4 regions of the Exiguobacterium artemiae 7-3 genome follow, and region 1 is predicted to be linked to each of the others. Evidence: predicted binding sites of a transcription regulator. Region 1 holds the regulator's gene; each other region holds the start of a gene.
The links. The regulator Rex, encoded in region 1, represses fermentation and respiration genes when NADH is low (regulators of the CRP and FNR family bind a similar motif). The targets are predictions, from matches to a motif close to TTGTGAAATATTTCACAA.
Positions count from the first base shown of each region.

Region 2: P402_RS0112125 (L-lactate dehydrogenase) is a predicted target of Rex. The motif match lies at 934-951, and genes of this name have one in related genera.
Region 3: pflB (formate C-acetyltransferase) is a predicted target of Rex. The motif match lies at 1,385-1,402, and genes of this name have one in related genera.
Region 4: P402_RS0113825 (formate/nitrite transporter family protein) is a predicted target of Rex. The motif match lies at 2,036-2,053, and genes of this name have one in related genera.

Region 1 is NZ_KK211190.1:268,922-274,130, forward strand. It holds gene P402_RS0102425 (flavin reductase family protein) at 1-9, shown strand, start outside; gene P402_RS16690 (hypothetical protein) at 77-469, opposite strand; gene P402_RS0102435 (ABC-F family ATP-binding cassette domain-containing protein) at 469-2,370, opposite strand; gene P402_RS0102440 (redox-sensing transcriptional repressor Rex) at 2,527-3,186, shown strand; gene P402_RS0102445 (twin-arginine translocase TatA/TatE family subunit) at 3,186-3,389, shown strand; gene tatC (twin-arginine translocase subunit TatC) at 3,397-4,176, shown strand; tRNA gene P402_RS0102455 (tRNA-Ala) at 4,289-4,361, shown strand; gene P402_RS0102460 (S8 family serine peptidase) at 4,608-5,209, shown strand, end outside.
Region 2 is NZ_KK211190.1:2,128,224-2,133,432, reverse strand. It holds gene P402_RS0112135 (5-formyltetrahydrofolate cyclo-ligase) at 1-50, shown strand, start outside; gene P402_RS0112130 (DUF92 domain-containing protein) at 41-820, shown strand; gene P402_RS0112125 (L-lactate dehydrogenase) at 989-1,942, shown strand; gene P402_RS0112120 (GNAT family N-acetyltransferase) at 2,158-2,667, shown strand; gene P402_RS0112115 (M42 family metallopeptidase) at 2,867-3,904, shown strand; gene P402_RS0112110 (YqgQ family protein) at 3,888-4,085, shown strand; gene P402_RS0112105 (ROK family glucokinase) at 4,163-5,119, shown strand.
Region 3 is NZ_KK211190.1:2,407,920-2,413,128, reverse strand. It holds gene pflB (formate C-acetyltransferase) at 1-1,335, opposite strand, end outside; gene P402_RS0113520 (hypothetical protein) at 1,683-2,114, shown strand; gene P402_RS0113515 (DEAD/DEAH box helicase) at 2,152-3,318, shown strand; gene P402_RS0113510 (hypothetical protein) at 3,315-3,956, shown strand; gene P402_RS0113505 (GGDEF domain-containing protein) at 4,014-5,209, opposite strand, start outside.
Region 4 is NZ_KK211190.1:2,467,825-2,473,033, reverse strand. It holds gene P402_RS0113840 (CHASE3 domain-containing protein) at 1-113, opposite strand, end outside; gene P402_RS0113835 (YitT family protein) at 274-1,143, opposite strand; gene P402_RS0113830 (hypothetical protein) at 1,282-1,890, shown strand; gene P402_RS0113825 (formate/nitrite transporter family protein) at 2,074-2,910, shown strand; gene P402_RS0113820 (DUF1232 domain-containing protein) at 3,005-3,424, opposite strand; gene P402_RS0113815 (aminopeptidase) at 3,523-4,746, shown strand; gene murB (UDP-N-acetylmuramate dehydrogenase) at 4,840-5,209, opposite strand, start outside.

The DNA of each region.
Region 1 (5,209 bases):
ACGAAATAAGACAACGCCATACAAATAGACGAGGAAAGCAGATTCGATATCCGCTTTCCTCGTCTATTTTTGTTGCTTACTCCATGTTATGGCGTTTACTGTACTGGAAACCGTCCAGCAGATAAAACAGGACGGCAAGCGCCCAGATTCCGACACAACTGATCAAAAAGGCGACCAGTGGTGAGACAGCGCCGTAATACATGATGATCATCGGATCATTCAGTTCGACGAACGACTGAATCGTCAACAACGTGCAGATCAGACCGGACAATAAACTGATGAACAGTCCGCTCCACGTTTGGATGACAAGACCAATCATACAGGAAATTAAGATGAACAATGGATAAACGGCATTAAACGCATCCGGACGAATGAAAGCCGAGACATAGTCCGCATACATCGGGACGAAGTAGAGGACGCCGGACAATAATCCTTGGATCAGATTGATCAGATAACTTTTCGAGCGCATCAGTGGAACGACTCCCACTGTTCCATCAAATCGAGCAAGTCGACATCAATCTGATCGCGCTCTGCCGAAAGGGCGGTCGCTTTCGGAATATCATTAAAGACTTCCGGTTCGCACAACAACTGTTCGATTTCAACCGACCGGTTTTCTAACCGTTCAATTTCTTGTTCGAGCTGCTCGAGTTGCTGTTTCTTTTTACGTGCTTCTTTTTGGGCTTCCTTGTCAATCGTCTTTGTCGACGCGACTTTGATTGCTTTCGCTTCTTCCGCTTCGAGACGGGCGATTTCTTCCTTCTCGGCTTTTTTCTCCATATAATACGAGTAGTCACCGAGGTAATCGGTCACACCGTCTGTACTCATCTCGATGACGCGGGTCGCAACCCGGTCGATGAAGTAACGGTCGTGGGAGACGAACAGCAAGGTGCCTTCGTAATCGACGAGTGCGTTTTCGAGGACCATTTTCGAATCAAGATCCAGGTGGTTCGTCGGCTCATCCAGCACAAGCAGATTCGTTTTCCGTAACTTCAGCTTCGCGAGCGCCAGACGTCCGCGTTCACCGCCCGATAATTCATGGACGAGCTTGAAGACATCATCGCCGCTGAATAGGAACTGCCCGAGAACGGACCGGACTTCCTGTTCGCGCATCAACGGCCATTCGTTCCAAATCTCATCGATGACACGGTTGCGGTCATTCAGTTCCGCCTGCTCCTGATCGTAGTAGCCGATTGAGACACCGGTACCGAAACGATAGTCACCGAACAGCGGTTTGAGACGGCCGACAAGCACTTTCAGTAACGTCGACTTGCCTATTCCGTTTGGTCCGACGAGCGCCAGTGATTCCGCACGTTGCAGCCGGAACGTAATGTTTTTCGAGACGGCTTCTTCGTAGCCGACAGCGAGTTGATTGACCTGCAGGACATCATTGCCGCTCTGCTTTTCAATCGGGAATGACAGAACCGTACTGCGTTCGTCACCGTCCGGACGGTCGATTCGGTCGACTTTTTCGAGACGCTTGCGGACACTTTGCGCCCGTTTCGTCGTCGTCGCACGGGCGATGTTACGCTGGATGAAGTCCTGCATCTTCGCGATGTCTTCCTGTTGCTGTTCGAACTGTTTCATTTCCTGTTCGTACAGTGCCGCTTTTTGTTCGAGATACTTCGTATAGTTGCCGGTGAATTTCCGCGACACGTTCCGGGACAATTCATAGACGACGTTGACGACTTGATCGAGGAAGTAGCGGTCGTGGGAAACGATCAAGACGGCACCACGGTAACCGGATAAGTAGCTTTCGAGCCAAGACAACGTATCGATGTCGAGGTGGTTGGTCGGCTCATCGAGAATCAACAGTTCCGGTGCCTGGAGCAACATCTTCGCCAGGGCAAGCCGGGTCCGCTGTCCACCAGAAAGCGTCTGAATCCGGCGGGAATAATCGTCCGGATAAAAACGCATCCCGTGTAAGACAGAGCGGATGTTGGCTTCGAACTGATAGCCGCCGGCTTCCGAGAAGTCGTGTTGCGCTTGATCATACGTTTTCAGGAGACGGTCATAGGCAGTCGGATCATTTAATATGTGCTCCATGCCCATTTCGATTTCCATCCGGCGAAGCGCCCGTTCCTGATCCTGCAGATGCTCAAAGACGGTCAGCATCTCGTTCCAAATCGATTCGTTCGACTCGAGTCCGCTGTCCTGCGCGAGATAACCAATCCGGACTTCCTTGCTTTTCATGATCTCCCCCGAGTCATGTGACAGCTCCCCGGCGATGATTTTTAAAAGTGTCGATTTTCCGGCACCGTTTCGTCCGACGAGGGCGATCCGGTCCCGTTCCTGTACTTCGAGTTTAATATTGTCTAAAATCGGCTCTACGCCGAATGATTTTGAGAGTTGGTTTACTTGTAAGAGAATCATATCCATCCATCCTTCCACCCTTTAGTCTATCACGAAAAATCCTGCCGAATATAATATTTGTTACTCTATGTGAAGTGGTTTACAATCAAGGGGAGTAGAATTCTTTGCATTGATTTGGGTGCCACGTCAGAACGTGGCCGAAGGGGGAACTGCAGTATGAATGGGCCAGACACAAAAATACCACAAGCAACGGCGAAACGACTGCCGTTATATTATCGTTTTATCCAGAGTCTCTATAACTCCGGCAAGCTGCGCGTCTCGTCAGCAGAGCTCAGCGAAGCGGTCAAAGTCGACTCCGCGACGATCCGTCGTGACTTTTCCTACTTTGGGGCGTTAGGGAAAAAAGGGTACGGTTATAATGTTCAACATTTGTTAACATTTTTCCGAAAGACACTCAACCAAGACGAGGTCACGAATGTCGCCTTAATCGGGGTCGGACATCTCGGAACAGCGTTTGCAAATTATAACTTTTTAAAGAATAATAGTACTCGTATCGTCATCGCGTTTGACGCCGATGAAGACAAGGTCGGAACGACGACGCAGGACGTTCCGATTTATCATGTGTCGGATATGAAAGAACAAATCAAAGCGAACCATGTCGATGTCGCCATCTTGACGGTACCGTCCCAGTTCGCCCAGTCAGTGGCGGATGAGTTAGTTGAGTACGGTGTGACCGGCATTCTGAACTTTACACCGGCCCGGTTGAATGTACCGGCCCATGTCCGGGTGCATCACATCGATCTGTCAATCGAGCTGCAGTCGCTCGTCTATTTCATGAAGCATTATTCGCAATCAGCTGAAGGAGTGAAATCATAATGGAAAACTTAATCCCGTTAACACTTGGTATTGGACCGGCAAGCATCGCCTTGATCGGTGTCGTCGCCCTCATCATCTTCGGACCGAAGAAATTACCGGAACTCGGCCGCGCGGCCGGTCAAACGTTAAAAGAGTTCAAGAGTGCGACACATGGCATCATGGAAGATGATAAGGACAAAAAGGACGAAATGAAAGAGAAGTGAGTGAATCATGGCGATCGATCAAGAACAGAGTGTGACATCGCACTTAGATGAACTGCGTAAGCGGATCATCTGGTCGCTCATCATCGTGGTAGTCATGTTTATCGCAGCCTTTCCGCTCGTCCGGCCGCTCGTCCGTTTCTTACAGGCCGACTTAAAGGAACTCGGAATCGGTTTAAATGCGTTTAACGTCGTTGATCCGCTGATGTTATATCTGAATCTTGCGTTCATCATCGCAATCGTCTTGGCGTCCCCGTTTTGGATGTACCAGCTTTGGGCGTTCATCCGTCCCGGTCTGCACGACCAAGAACAAAAAGCGACGTTGACGTACATTCCCGTGACGTTTTTCTTATTCCTCGCGGGCGTTTCGTTTTCTTATTTTTGGCTGTTGCCGTTTTTACTGGAAGTATCAACGGAACTCGGACAAGAGCTTGGGATTGAACAGGTCATCGGGGTCGAGAACTATTTCAGTTTCCTGATCCGGTTGACGATTCCGTTTGGTCTGTTGTTTCAGTTACCGGTCGTGACGATGTTTTTGACACGGCTCGGACTCGTGACGCCGTTCTTCATGCGGAAGAATCGGAAGTATGCGTATTTTGCGCTGTTCGTGATCGCGGCGTTGATCTCACCGCCCGACATCACATCGCATTTGATGATTTCTGTTCCGTTGTTCGTCCTGTATGAAATCAGTATCATCATCTCGGCACGGACGTATAAAAAAGTGCTGATTCTCGAGCAACAGGCGGAACTGGAACGACAGGCAGATCTGATGCGTGAGTTAAATAAGTAAAAAGAAGAAGCTTTTTCTTGCCGTGATGGCAGGAAAAGCTTTTTTTTGTAAGCGGTCTAATTTTATATTGAAAAAATGAACAGAAGTGGTTATACTCGTAATAGAAACACACGGGGGCTTAGCTCAGCTGGGAGAGCGTTTGGCTGGCAGCCAAAAGGTCGTCGGTTCGAGCCCGATAGTCTCCATATCGCTTTACCTGCCGAAACCTTGGGAAACCAAGGTTTTTTTATGTCCTTTTTTATTTACCTGTAAGAAATAGATAAGGAAATATAAGGATTTATACCTTTTGTGATGTAATAAACAAACAAATACTTTTAAAAAGCACCAAATTTAAATTGTATATTAAGCGAAAGTTAATTAAACTAAAAATACAGAATTTTCGTTTAATACGTTTTTGCTCCACATTACATTTTTGGAAAAGAGGAAAAAGAATGAAGAAAAAGAAGATTGCTCTGATGGCAGCTGCCCTCATGACATCTTCCAGCCTAGTTCATGCTGAGGGACACGTGTCATCACAAAAAGTGGATGTACAAAAGCCACAAGCACTCTCACTGAAAAAAGCGGGTCAAGAAAAGTCATACAGTCAAAACGAAAAAGTACGGATTGTCGTCGAGCTCGATCAAAAAGCAGCGATTGAACATGCACAAGCACAAAATAAGCGTTACAGCACGTTAAGCAACACGGAAAAAATTATTCTTAAGAATCAAATCGTCAATAAACAAAAAGAAGTCAAAGCAGCGATTGCCCAAAAAGATATTTCTGTTTCGTATAAAGAAAGTTTCACAACTGTCTTGAACGGTTTCAGCGGCGAAGTCAAATACGGTGAAATCAAAGAGTTGAAGAAATTAAGCGGCATCAAAAATGTACATATTGCACACGAATATGCGCGTCCAGAAGTTGAAAAAGGCGCGACACCAAACATGTTGCACAGCAAAGACATGGTCAATGCGAAGGAAACATGGCAGGACTACGGCTATAAAGGTGAAGGAACAATCGTTGCCGTCATCGATACGGGAATTGACCCGACGCACAA
Region 2 (5,209 bases), 1.9 Mb from region 1:
AACCGGTCCAGCGAATCGTAACCGAGTCTGGGGTCGTTGTATGTCAGTAATCTACGGTATTCTATTTTGTTTTTTGCTCGGCTACATCGGATACCGGATGCGTTTGCTGACAATCAGCGGGAGTATCTGGACGGTTGTCGTCGGGGCACTTGTTCTTTCCGGCTTCGGTTACTCCGGACTTCTGATGTTGTTGCTCTTTTTTGGCAGTTCCAGTTTGTTGTCGAAACTTGGGAAACGTAGAAAACAGTCGGTGAATCAAATCGTCGAAAAAGACGGACCGCGTGACGGTTGGCAGGTTCTTGCGAACGGCGGTGTCGCAGCGGTGGCTTCCGTGGGATTCGTTTGGACAGAACAAACGTCTTTCCTCATTTTATTTTTGATTTTGCTCGCTGCGTCAAATGCCGACACATGGGCTTCTGAAATTGGTCCCTTGTCTAAAAAGGATCCCTTTCTCTTGACGGGACGTCGTGTACCGGCTGGAACGAGCGGCGCAATTTCAATACTCGGGACATCAGCGACGATCGTCGGGGCGCTGTTCATTGCGACAGCGGGGGATTTATTGTTCGATTTGTCGACGAACACTTGGCTGTTAGTGACGACAGGCGGCATCCTCGGGAGTTTGTTCGATACATTGTTCGGCGGGACGATCCAGCGGAAATTTCGATGTGTCGTTTGTCTTAAAGAAACGGAAAAACGTAGCCATCATAATCAACCGACCCTTTATGTAAAAGGGTGGAAATGGCTCGGGAATGACGGAGTGAACTTTTTATCGAGTATGTTAGCCGGAATGATTGGTTTTATTGTGCATCGAATGTGGTAAGTGGAAATGGAAGATGTCACTTTTCCTTATGTTAGGATATTATTGACACAAATTAGACAAGATGTGAACGGTTTCATGAACACTCATACTTTGTGAAAGATGTTACAATCTATTTGTGAGATATTTAACAAACTTTTAAATTACCTATCAGAAGGGTGGATATAAAGGATGGAATTACATGCGAAAGTGACACGTGTAGCGTTAATTGGTGCGGGGGCTGTCGGTTCAAGCTTTGCGTATCAGATGTCAACAGCGGGATTGTGTGAAGAATTGGTCATCATCGACGTCAATAAAGCCAAAGCAGAGGGAGAGGCGATGGATTTAAATCACGGGACACCGTTCAGTTCTTCCCCGATGCGTATCTGGGCAGGGGATTACGCAGACTGTAAAGATGCGGAAGTGATTGTCATCACGGCGGGCGCGCCACAAAAACCGGGTGAAACCCGACTCGATCTTGTCGCTAAAAATGCGTTGATCATGAAAGAAATGGTGCGTCAAATCATGGAATCCGGTTTTGACGGCATCATCGTCGTTGCCTCTAATCCGGTTGACATCATGGCCCATCTGGCATGGAAATATTCCGGTCTTCCAAAATCCCGTGTTTTTGGATCAGGTACGGTCCTTGATACGGCACGTTTACGCCAAATGCTCGGTGAATACTTCCATATCGATTCCCGTAACGCACATGCTTACATTCTAGGGGAGCACGGAGACACCGAATTTGCAGCCTGGAGCAATTCACGGATATATGGTAAAACGATCGATGAATTGTTAGCGGAAGATGATCGATACTCTCAAGCCGACCTTGATCAAATTTATATCAATGTCCGGGATGCAGCGTATCACATCATCGAACGAAAAGGTGCGACGTATTATGCGATTGGTCTTGGGCTTGTTCGAATCGTCCGGGCGATTCTTGGGAACGAGAACTGCTTATTGACGGTCGGGGCACATGTCGACGGACAATATGGAATGTCCGGTATCCACATCGGCGTACCCGCAATCATCAACCGGCAAGGTGTTCGGGAAATCATCGAAGTTTCTTTAACGGAAGAAGAACTCAAAAAATTTCATCATTCAGCAGAAGTATTGCGTCAAACAATGGAACCTGTCCTCCGTTAATTTTGAGTTGATAGCGTCCTCTTCGATTCTGGATGTGCTTAAAGCAAAAAGGTCACTCTTTTTTGGTAAGTCGAAAAGGAGTGATCTTTTTGCGTGGAAAAAATCTCGATTAAACTAGGTTTTATTTTACTAGAAAAAGGTTATGTAAAGGGTAGAAGAGTTTTTCATATCATATTGTCTAATAGGAAAAACGCATAAAGGGGAGAAAGACAGTCATGTATACATTTCGGAAGTTAACGAAAGAAGATGCAGAACAGTATTGGAGTCTTCGGCTGGAAGGATTAAAAAATCATCCAGATGCGTTTGGTCATTCGTTTGATGATGAACAACAAACACCAATTCAAGATGTTAAAGAAGGACTCGAAGGCGATCCGGACTCTGATGAAGTGTGGCTCGGAATATTTGACGGCGAAAAGTTATTTGGGTTTGGACAAGTCAAGCCGTACGAATTATCGCGCGAGTCGCATAAAGCGATGATTTCTGGTGTGTATGTGTCGCCGGATTACCGTGGCGGGACAGGTCGCGCCCTAATGGAAGCACTGATCGAAGAAGCAAAACAACTTCCGGATGTCGAACAAGTCATCCTGGCGGTGCTTTCCGGCAATGAGGCCGCCCAGAACCTTTATGAGTCACTAGGCTTTGAAGTATATGGCGAAGATCCGGATTCCGTTAAATTGGAAGACGGAACATATCGCGATGATATTTGGATGAAGAAATACGTCTAATGGATGATGGATTACCTCATCTGTGTTGTAGATTCGAATGCAAGAATTGACGTGTGAAAAGTCGTAGAATCAATGTAAATTGAATCTACGACTTTTTTTATTCGGCAGAAAGGCAATCGAAGCAGTGAATGATTACCCGGCTGTTCCATCTTTTGGTATCATATAGAGGAAAAAGCATTCGAAAAAAGGAGTGAAACAAATGCAGGCAGTTGTTCAGACGATTCGTGACTTAGTGGAGATTCCTAGTCCGACGGGATTTACCGTTCAAGCACTTACATATGTAGAAAACCGGTTTAAAGAAGAAGGGATTACGTATAAAAAATTAGAAAAAGGGGCTTTGCTTGCCATGTTGCCGGGTGAGTCGTCGCGGATTCGACTACTGACAGCACATGTCGACACGTTAGGAGCGATGGTCAAGGAAATCTTACCAACCGGTCGTCTCAGTTTATCGCAGCTTGGCGGCTATGCATGGACAGCAATCGAGGGAGAAAACTGTTTAGTCCATAAAATGGACGGACAAACCATTTCCGGAACCATTGTCTTTCATCATTCAAGTGTCCACACGTCGCGTGTGACGAATACGGAAGAACGGAGTGCGGCGAATATCGAGGTCCGACTCGACATTCGGTCAACGACGGCAGAAGAAACACGTGTTGCCGGAATTGAAGTAGGTGACGTCGTGACGTTTGATCCGCGGTTCGTTCATACGGAAACGGGATTCGTAAAATCACGTCACCTCGATGACAAAGCATCCGTTGCGTTATTGTTAGAGCTCGTCAAAAAATGGAAAACCCTCATGTTACCACATCCTGTTCATATCCTTATCTCCAATTATGAAGAAGTGGGCTTTGGAGGGAATGCCGGTTTTTCAGAAGAGGTTGCGGAATATATTGCAGTCGACATGGGAGCACTCGGAGAAGGGCAACATTCGGATGAGTATACGGTCTCGATTTGCGCAAAAGATGGTTCAGGTCCGTATGATCTTGCGTTGCGCCATCAGTTCACACGTTTAGCTCAACAGCATACGATTCCATACAAAGTGGATATCTATCCATATTACAGCTCGGATGCTTCAGCTGCCGTCCATGCCGGGCATGACGTCCGACACGGATTACTCGGTCCCGGGATTGAATCGAGTCATTCTTACGAACGGACACACGAGACATCACTTCAAGCCACATACGATTTACTCGATGCGTTTGTAAAGGAGCCGATGAACGATGAAAACACTTTATGATGTCCAGCAATTGCTCAAATCTTACGGAACGATTGTTTACCTCGGTGACCGGGAATCTGATATTGCGATGATGATGCTTGAACTGGATGAACTGGAGCAGGCAGGTGTACTGGAGAAAAAACAGTATGATTCTGCAAAAGTGATTTTAGCATACGAGTTACAGCAATCAAGAAAATCATGAAAAGTTTGTGCAACCCTTTGCACAAACAGATGAATCAGCTAAAATAAAAAGGAAGAATCTTTTATCATGAGGGAGCTATGACGATGAAGTGGTTACTGGGTGTAGATATCGGTGGAACGACGGTCAAGATGGCGATTCTAGATTTACAAGGAATTATCGTAGAAAAATGGGAAATCGAAACGGTCATCTTAAATGATGGTGCACAAATTCCGGGAGACATTGCCCGTTCTTTCTTTGAAAAATGTCAGCAAAGCAACAAACGAGTCGAAGACTTTGTCGGGGCTGGAATCGGTGCACCGGGATTCATCGACTTCAACACAGGTGTCGTCGAAAAAGCGGTCAATATCGGTTGGAACAATTTTGAACTCGTCGGAGAGTTTGAACGTTTAACAGGATTGCCGGCTGTAATTGAGAACGATGCGAATGCGGCAGCGATCGGTGAAATGTGGAAAGGTGCCGGAAGTGGAGCGACGGAACTGCTTGCCGTTACACTAGGTACAGGTGTTGGTGGTGGTTTGATCACAAATGGACAAATCGTTCACGGAACGGTCGGTATGGCCGGTGAAATCGGGCATATCACGATGTTGCCGGAAGGTGGCGTATTGTGTGGTTGTGGCCGTAAAGGTTGTTTGGAAACAATTGCTTCCGCAACCGGTGTCGCTCGTCTTGGTCTTGAAAAACGAAAAGGACAGGTTACTTCTCTGAACGACATCAAAGCTGTTACGGCAAAAGATGTGTTTGAAGCTTATTCGCAAGGGGACGCCGTGGCAACGCAAGTTGTGGAAGAAGTGACTTTCCATCTTGGACTTGCTATTTCGAACTTGGCGAACAGTTTTAATCCTGAAATTATCGTGATCGGTGGTGGTGTTTCAAAAGCGGGCGATGCGCTGATGGCTCCGTTAAAGGAGTCCTTTGAACGATTCGCTCTGCCACGGGTTTTCGGATCAACGACCTTCAAAATCGCGGAACTGGGTAACGATGCCGGCGTCATTGGTTGTGCTTGGCTAGCAAAACAAATGTTTTTAAAAAAATAAATAACAGAAGTTTTTAAAAAAGGTTCGAATTATCGAATCTTTTTTTTGTTTACAAACGTAATAAAAGTATGTGATTGTTAAGTATCGACC
Region 3 (5,209 bases), 2.1 Mb from region 1:
TTTTTCATCCATGCCGCCGTTTAACGTATAGAGGAGTGCTTTTGCCAAGTTCGCCCGTGCTCCGAAAAATTGCATCTGTTTTCCGATTTTCATGGCGGAAACACAGCATGCGATACCGTAGTCGTCGCCGTAAATCGGCAACATCAAATCATCATTTTCATACTGGATCGAACTGGACAGAATCGACATCTTGGCACAAAATTCTTTAAAGCCGCGCGGTAGTTGTGTGGACCAAAGGACTGTCAGATTCGGTTCTGGAGCCGGACCGAGATTGACGAGTGTCTGCAGGAAGCGGAACGAACTTTTCGTGACGTTGGAGCGGCCGTCCTCACTCATCCCGCCGATGGATTCCGTGACCCAGGTCGGATCACCGGAGAATAAATCATTGTAGTCCGGGGTACGCAGGAATTTGACGATTCGCAGTTTCATGACAAAATGATCGACTAGTTCCTGTGCTGTTTGTTCCGTCAAACGTCCGGTCTGCAAATCACGTTCGATATAAATATCGAGGAACGTTGAGACGCGGCCAAGTGACATCGCAGCACCATTTTGTTCTTTAATGGCAGCAAGATAAGCGAGGTAAACCCACTGGAACGCCTCTTGTGCGGTTTCAGCAGGACGGGATAGGTCACAATCATAACGATTGCCGAGTTCGGTCAGTTCCTGCAATGCACGAATTTGCTCATTCATTTCCTCACGGTCCCGGATCATCGATTCGGATAAAAAGCCGCCACGGTTCTGTAAGTCTTGTTTCCGTTGCTCAATCAAGTACGCTGTTCCGTATAACGCAACGCGACGGTAATCACCGATGATCCGACCACGTCCATATGCATCCGGAAGACCGGTGATGATACCTGCTTTTCGGGCGGCACGCATTTCGGGAGTATAGGCATCGAACACGCCTTGATTATGTGTTTTCCGGTATTCACTGAACGTCCGTGTCACAACAGGATCTGCCTTAAAACCATAGGCCTCGAGCGCATCGTTAACCATCCGGATTCCGCCGTTCGGATGAATCGAGCGTTTGAACGGTTCATCCGTTTGGAGACCGACGACTTTTTCTAAGTCACGATCGAGGTATCCGGGGCCGTGTGACAGGATCGTTGATGGTGTCGCAGCGTCAACGGCATATACACCACCGCGTGTCCGCTCTTCGCTTGTCAAACTCATGATTTGTTGCCACAGTGTTTCCGTAGCAACTGTTGGTCCTGCGAGAAACTGATCATCCCCTCGATATTCTGTCCGGTTTCGACGGATGAAATCTGCTACGTCAATCTGATCGTTCCACGTTCCTGTTTCGAATTGTTGCCATGCTGGTGTTTTTTCAAGTAACATTACGAACACTCCTTTGTTTGTAAGGTGAACAGTCCAAGATATATCCCTTATGTGAATAGTGTAACAAACATTAGAAGGGAAGAGTTTTACATCCCGGTGAAAGCGTAAGAGACTTGAAAAACGTTGGTATAGAAGGGATTCGTCAAATGTGTACCAGTGATTGGAACATGCTCAAAAAACAGAAAAAGGTTGAAATACAGCCATATTTTCAAATCTGTATCACTATTTTGATGCTCATCTGAACAAGACAGTTCGAATCGTGATAAAAGTCACACCGGGTTATCTTGTATTTTTATGACGTATCGTTGACAATGAAAAAGGGAATATAGACCGTGGAGGTGCATAAAATGGATTTTTTGCTGTTGGAAGACCGTGCCGATTATAGAACAGGTGATTGGGTGACGTTAAAAGTATCGACTGAAGGAACACCGAGAACAGGAATGATTACGGAGTTTGAGGAAGACGGATTTTGGATTCGTTTTGAAGATGACTTTGATTTTGAAGACTTCATCGGATATAAAGAAAAATACTTGGCGAAGCTGATTCGTCGCCCGAGTGATGTCCGATCCGATTACCCGGTGCTCAGTCAGTTTCCGAAACTGGCGGATGAACTTCAAGACCGGGTCATTCAAGGGTTTGATATTTTGACGGAAGAAATAAAGAATGACCAGGAAGTGGTATATCACATCCGGCTCATCGACGCAGGAAACGAATACACACAAACGTTACGTGGTCTGCGTGACGAAACGACCGATCAATTTGAATATGTTACAGAATGATGCAGAAGAGAGTAGGAGAATACACGTTATGGACTTTATGAAGCCTTTTATTACAGAAGCATGGGAGCGCGCCCGCTTCGAAAAAATGATGCCGGTTCAAGAACAGGCAATTCCATTAGTACGCGAAAGAAAAGATGTTTTGGTCGAAGCACCGACCGGGACTGGGAAAACATTAGCATATGTCATCCCAGCATTAGAATTGATTGATGAAAATGAACCGCATATCCAAGTCGTGATTACAGCACCGACACGTGAGCTGGTCATGCAAATCCATCAAGTCATTCAACTGTTTTCGCAAGGAAGCGGCATTAAATCAGGTGCCTTCATTGGTGGCGTCGAACTCAAACGCCAGCATGAACGATTGAAGAAAAAACCGCAAATCATCGTCGGTACACCGGGACGACTCGTCGAACTGATTGATTCTAAAAAAATGAAGATGCATAAAGTAAAACTGATTGTTTTAGATGAAGCCGATCAAATTTATGAAAGCGGCATGAGCGCTTCGGCAACACGAATTGCCAACAGTGCACTGCGTGATCGTCAGTTGGCCTTCATCTCGGCGACATTGCCGGAACGAACGGCAGAGTGGGGAAAAACATTATTTGCGAACGAGCCTGCACGGATTAAAGTAGAACGTGTGATGAGTACACAAGTGAAATTCGGTTACATCGAAATGTCACGCCGTCTTAAACCGGAATACTTGCGTCGCCTGGCGAACATGCAGGGAGCGAAAGTATTGACGTTCATCAATAACCGCTCATTCCTTGGACCATTAAACGGTGAACTCAGTAAGTTCTCATTAAAATACCGAATTCTTGACGCCGAAAAAGGAAAACGGGAACGGATGGAGACACTCCGTTCATATAAACGGGGAGAGTTCCCATTGCTCGTGACGACGGGCCTCGCAGCCCGTGGACTCGACATCGAAGCGGTCACCCATGTCGTCCATTATGATTTACCTGAGTCATTTGACGATTTCGTTCACCGTTCAGGACGGACAGGACGCGGGAATGCATCCGGTATGGTCCTTGCCCTCGTCACGGATCACGATTTGAAACACCTGAAGACACTGACTAAACAAATGGGTGTGGAAATGGAAGAGATGGAAATCTATCGTGGCGAAGTGATTCCGAAACGGGAACACACGGAACCCGAAACAATCAAACGACCGGCGAACCCACACCGGAAAGGACCGACACGATGAAAAGTGAGCGAAAGATAATCCCTTTTCCGACGACTGTATCGGAAGCAGAGATGAATACGGCGCTTAAGACGATGTATCAAGAGGCCGCAACGGCTAGAAGTACAGACTGGGTGGCATTCATCGAAGAAATCGCAACAGAAGGACGTTGGTATTTGAAAGACGCCGAACTGTTTCGTGATTTATTCGTCGATTGGGCGATTTTCTATGAAACGGATGAACAAGGGAAAACGCCTCACGGCCGCTTTTTAGAACAGGTTAAGGAAGACATGTCACCAAGTCTGTATCGGGCGCTGAGAGGTTTGGCGGATCCCGTTCCCTCCCTGTTTGTTGTTGAGGAAGAGCGGGTCGTCGACATCATGTCAAAACAGACGTATCAGACGGATTTAGCAGAAATTGAAGTCGAGCCCGGTGATTTGTTGGTCGGTAAACTTCTTTATATCTCGGGGAAATGGCGTTTTGCGATTGCTTACATGAAAGTCGCCAAAGCATTAGTTCCAGAAGTCCGGATCCTTTTAGCTGATTTCGTGGACGAAGTAGGAGAAGATGCCTTGTTACGCCAATATCCCGAATTTTGTGCCGAGTTGATTGATTTATTACTCGATATCGAAGAAGGAAACATCGCACCACGTCCAGAATAATCAAAACCGGCCTTTCCGTAATTATTCGGAAGGGCCGGTTTTTTTGGACTGGTACACTCATTCAATCTCGGAACGATAAATCCCAATCCCATTTTTACCTTGATGTTTCACACGATACATTGCTAAATCAGCCTGTTTGAGCCATTGTTCTAAATCGGATTCCAAATCGTGGCGTGCGACGCCGACGCTGGCAGATACACGTAACCGTTGTCCGTGGTACTGATAGGGTTTCGACAGATCATTCAAGAAAACTTTACAGCGTCGTCTTAATGAAACTTCATCTTTCGCCGAAGTCAGTAAAGCAAATTCATCCCCGCCAAGCCGGTAAACCGATTCATCAGCAGATAATTCGTTCGCAAGGCGTTGCGCCACTTCTATCAAGATATAGTCTCCAGCTTCATGACCGTAGGTATCATTAATTTGTTTGAAGCCGTCCAGGTCGATCAAAGCTAAATAATTCAAGGGCGGTATTTTTTCACTGAATGTTTTCTCTAAAGAACGACGATTGCCGATGTGCGTCAAACCGTCATGATAAGCGTGGTATTCGATTTGCTGTTGACGTGCCATGCGTTCGGTCACATCATGCAGAATCAAGAAGTGACCAACGGCAGTATCAGAAATCTTGATCGGAATCAGAATCAATTCAAATTGTTGATTCGCTTCATTTTGATAATGGTTCGTTCCTGTCTGCAAGACAGTCTGAACATGTTGCAATTCGTCAGTCAAATGGTTGATTGTCATGGCGGAGAGACCAAAAATTCGTTGAGCAGCCCGATTCGCAAAAATGGGTTCTTGATGCTGATTAAAACGAACGATGGGGTCAGGGTGTCCGAGGAACAATGGGATGACTTGCTGTTCGCTGGCTTTAATTTGTTCTGTTCGCCGCTCAACCCGTATTGCTAACTGTTCATTCCGGGTATCCAACTGATGGACGATGGATGTATGTTGCCGTGTGATGAAGATTTGACGGACAATCAATAACAACAAGATGACAAAAACGTCCCGTTTTTGTCCATCCTCGTCGACGAAATAATGAAGAAACAACGGCAAAGATAACAGTGGGAGCCAGGAGCGTTGGACGATAGACGACTTGTTAGTCCCTTCATAGATATGATCAATGTGCCAAAGGATGGCCGCACTTTGGGCCAGACGGATAAGAATCGGTGAGAAAATCAGATACTGCATCGTGAACGCCGGAAAGTAGACGGACGATATTTCATAAAGGCCACGAATGAAAATTGATAAAAAGAGCA
Region 4 (5,209 bases), 2.2 Mb from region 1:
TCAGTCAATTTGGAAATCGTTCGATACCCACTTAAAGCATACAGAAGTGGAATCGAGGCAAACAGACTGACGATCAGGATGAGGGTGATACGGTGCCGCCATAGTTGATTCATACAATCCATCCTTTTTTACAAAACGTAATGTCATTAGCTTAACCACTATTTCCCAAAAAGTGAAGGATTCTTCAAAAAATGTGGAACATTTTCTTTGATTTTGCGTATTATACACAAAAAACCGCTACAACGAGTGCAGCGGTAACAACGTTTTAGACAGTTAAAAAGAATAGGAGTGTTCTTTGTAGTTCCCGAAGACCGTATGAATCTCAGAAAACGTGACAAAAGCGTTGGATTCGACGGAGGAAACAATTTCTTGGAGTTTAAGAATTTCATTATTCTGTACGACGACATAGACCATCTTTTTCGTCCGCTTCGAATAACCGCCGCGCGCATCGAGAATCGTTACACCGCGTCCTAATTCTTTTGTGATTACTTCATTGATTTCATCGGCTTTTTCACAAATGATGATACATTGTTTAGAAGCGGAATAAAAACTATACACGGTCTGAAGTGCTTTCGCCCGAACGAAACTCATGATCAACGCATACATGACATGTTTCAAATCAAATACGAACCAGACGAGTACATAGATGACTAAATCCTGCATTAAAAAAATACGTGGAAGCGGCCAGTTGTGGAAGCGGGCATAAAAGAATTTTCCAAGGATATCGAGACCGCCAGTCGAGGCACCGCCAAAGAAGATCAAAGCCATCGCCAAACCAGAGACAAGTCCGGCAAAAATGGAAGCGACGAGTGGATCATTTAAAGATTCAGGAACGATTTGGGTCGGAATCCAGTCAATTAAAAACGATGAAGCCAAGACGATGAGACCGGATAAAAACATAAAGCGTTTTCTTAAAAAACGAAATCCAAGTAAAAAAAGTGGAATGTTCAAGACCAGTTGTGTCAAACCGATTGGTGTGTGGAATAATTCTTGTGCGATAAGTGTGATTCCCATGATTCCGCCGGATCCGATATCATTCGGCGATAAGAGAAGACTGATGTACAACGAGTACAGCAATGTTCCAATTAAGAGGAAACCGATTTTCTCTGTACGTTTTTTCTTTGCGGGCTGTTTAGTTTTCATTGTGATTGATGAGTAATCTCATGCTCCTCCTCCATAAAGTATCTGCCTGCAAGAGTACGCTGATATGAGGATTAATTCAACCCCCGATTTGAAAAAAGAACAATAAGATCACCTGGTTTTGAGAAAGGAGAGCGTTTTTTGAAAAAAATCATACTGTTCATTTTGTGTATTGGAATCGGTCTGTCGGCAGGTTCGTGGGTCGTCTGGAACCAACAGCAACCGCCGGAAGAAGAGAGTTTTAAAGATGGTCATGTGATTGCACGTCATGTCGGGACATCGGTTGCCAATACGGCTGCGATTGAAGAGTTAGTCAAACAGTTGCCGTTTTCCGAGGCATTGACTGGTGTATCAGTGGATGGTACGACGGTGAAGATGACATACGAACCTACTGAAAAAGGGCAGGCGGATTGGACGGGTAGTAATGGAAAGGCAATCCAATACGGCAACGCCGCTTTTTTGGAAAGCCGTTTATCCAAGTTGATCATGCATCAGACACTAGCACTTTTTTTGAGTGTATCCGACTTATCCGAACTTCAAATTCATTACAGGGATTCGTTTTCTGAAGTCACGTTTGATATGGACAGACAACGGATTGAAGACTATACACCACGGGATATCGAACGTGCCAGTTCTTCCGCAAATCGGTTTAATCGCGTCGTTGTCGAAGACTATGTACTTGTAGATTCCAGGCGGACAGTATTTTTTGAAAAGTTCCAAGAATCGTTGCAAATCCTTCCTGAAAAGTAGTTGTATACACCAAGAAAAAGCACTTTTCACAAACTTGACACATTGGTATCGTTTACATCCTGTTCTTTTAATAAAACGCTAAATAGTGTCTATTCATGACTTGAACATCTTATAAGATGGAAGTATGATAATAAATGAACAGACATTGTGAATTGTTGAACAAAAGAAAGCGGGGTTTCTACAATGAATGAAGTAGAAGCATTAGAAGGATTACGAAAAAAAGCTGTCAAATCGACACAAATGCTACGGATGCGTCCGCTAGAATATTTGGTTCGAGCAATGTTAGCAGGAGTTTTTATTGGTTTTGCCATCATATTTACACTTAAAGCAATCAACGGTTTATATTTAAATGAATCACCGGTTACGACACTCGTCGGTGGATTGACGTTTGGTGTCGCGCTCGTCTTGATCGTGTACGGCGGTGCAGAATTATTTACCGGAAATACGATGTATTTCACGACGTCGACAATGCGTGGCTTCACTTCGAAGATGGATACGTTTAAAGTATGGACGCTGTGTTTCATCGGAAACGGTCTCGGCGGACTTGCCTTTGCCTTACTTTTCTCACAAACAGGGATTATCCAGGAACTCGGAATGGAAAACTGGTTGTTTGCTGTTTCTGAGACGAAAATCCATCATACGACATGGGAAATCTTTACACGAGCCATCTTCTGTAACTGGATGGTCTGTCTGGCAATTTTCATTCCGAAAAACATGAAAAATGAACTCGCACAAATCATGATGATGATGATTTTGGTCGCTGTGTTCTTTGCTTCTGGTTTTGACCACGTTATTGCCAACATGGCATTGTTCTCACTTGCTTTAGTCGTCCCGCATCCGGAAGCGATTTCCTTTGCCGGTGCGATCCATAACCTGGTTCCGGCATTGTTGGGGAACATTATCGGTGGAGCACTATTCATGGGAATGGTCTACACATGGCTCAATAAATCGAAGCTCGAAGTAGATCAATCGAACGAACAGGCAGCAACAATCAACATCGCTTCAAAACAAAAAGCGTAAAAAACGTTAAGTTCGACGGCTTGAAGATAGAAAAAGAAGGGTCCGGTTTTCAACGGATCCTTCTTTTTTTGATGTCTGCTATTATTTCATGTTGTCATTCGAGATGTTGAAAACGATCGACATCCGCGGCCAGTTCTTCATAAATGGCCTCGACGATTTGAGCATCATCGAACAGTCCTAAAATATTTTCATCAGGTAAAGCGTCAACCGGAGACGTGAAGTAAAGAACAGCGGTCAATAAAAGTTGCTCCTGTTCCGGTTGCATTTCGAAACGTTTGTTGTACAAAGCGCGTAACATGTCGAGCAACTGTTTGAGTTGGAAATAAAGAACAAGTTCTGCTTCGCGTTCGATATCCGAGCCGTCCTCAGAGGCAAGATCTGTCGTTAATCGGGCTAATCCGAGTTCTCCTTGGATCAATAAGTCTTCTTGTGCTTTCGCATTTCCGACAGCGGTTAACGCTTGTCGGTGGAAATAGGTATAAGCGGATTTAAAATCTCCTGGTGTAAATTCCATCATCAACACTCCTTCTGTATCTCTAGTTTCGCCTTATTTCTTGCAAAATTGCAACTATTTCGTGAAAATAAGAGTAATAGTTGAAAGGGGATTACATAATGCCGACTCAAGAACAATTAAAAAAGTATGCTGCACTTGCCGTACGTACAGGAATCAACCTGCAAGCCGGTCAACAACTCGAAATTCGGGCAGGGATTGAAAATGCACCGTTAGTCCGTGAAATCACACGCGTTGCTTACGAAGTGGGAGCTTCGAATGTCTACGTTCAATGGTCAGATGACGAAATGACGAAAATCCGTTACTTCGACGCACCGGAAGATTCATTTGATGCGTTCCCAGAATGGTTAAAAGCCCGTTTTGATCAATTAGCAGAAGAAAAAACAGCTTTCTTGTCAGTTGTCAGTGAAGATCCTGATTTATTGAATGGGGTTGAATCAAGCCGGATTGCGCGAGCGAACAAAGCCGCTGGCGTTGCGTTGGCAAATTGGCGTAAGTTCGTCATGAGCGATAACGTCAGTTGGTGCGTCATTGCAGCGCCTTCAGATGCCTGGGCGGCAAAGGTATTCCCAGACTCGGAACGCGCTGTAGAAGACCTGTGGGAAGCCATATTAAAAGCAACACGTGTCGATCAAGACAATCCAGTCACAGCTTGGGAGCAACATGATGCAAACTTGCGGACGAAAGCGACTTTCCTGACAGAAAAAAAATACAATAAGTTGCATTATTCGGCGCCAGGCACAGAACTGACGATTGAATTGCCAGAGCGTCACGTCTGGTTGGGTGGCGGAGGACCAAACGCGGATGGTGTCGACTTCATCGCCAATCTGCCGACGGAAGAAGTATTCACGTTACCGAAGAAAACAGGCGTCAATGGTCATGTTTCAAGTACAAAACCACTCAGCTACAGCGGGAATCTGATTGATGATTTCACGTTATGGTTTGAAGACGGAAAAATCGTCAAAGCTGAAGCGAAACAGGGACAAGCAGCGCTTGACGAACTCATCTCATTAGATGAAGGTGCCCGTTATCTCGGAGAAGTGGCTCTCGTGCCTCATCACTCACCGATTTCAGATTCCGGTATTTTGTTCTATAATACGTTGTTTGACGAGAACGCTTCATGCCACTTAGCGATTGGTCGCGCCTATTCGACTTGTCTTGAAAATGGACCAAGTTTGTCGAATGAAGAATTGGCAGCGCAAGGTGCAAACGATTCAATGACTCACGTCGATTTCATGATTGGTTCAGGTCAGATGTCAATTGACGGAGAGTTGCCTGACGGTACACGAGAACCCTTGATGCGTGACGGAAACTGGGCAATCTAATGCAGAGTTTTTGAGGATAGAAAAAAGGAGCATCCGGACATGGTAATCATGTCGGGGTGCTCTCTTTGTTTGGTTTCATGTGATTAAAAACGATTAAGCTTCTTCCCCGATGATTTTCACTTCCGGCTCCAGTAAGATGCCGAACTTTTCTTGAACGGTTTCCTGCACGTGGCGGATGAGCGAAATGTAGTCGGTGGCCGTTGCGTCTTTGATGTTAACGATGAAACCGGCATGTTTTTGAGAAACTTCTGCACCACCGATTCGTGCCCCTTGTAACCCGCTATCTTGAATTAACTTACCAGCGAAATATCCTTCCGGTCGTTTAAAGACACTCCCGCAAGAAGGGTACTCAAGTGGTTGTTTTGTCTCACGTTTATGTGTCAAATCATCCATCATTTCTTTAATCAGGGCAGGATCGCCTTCTGTTAACGAAAAACGTCCTTCTAAAATGATGTACTCTTTT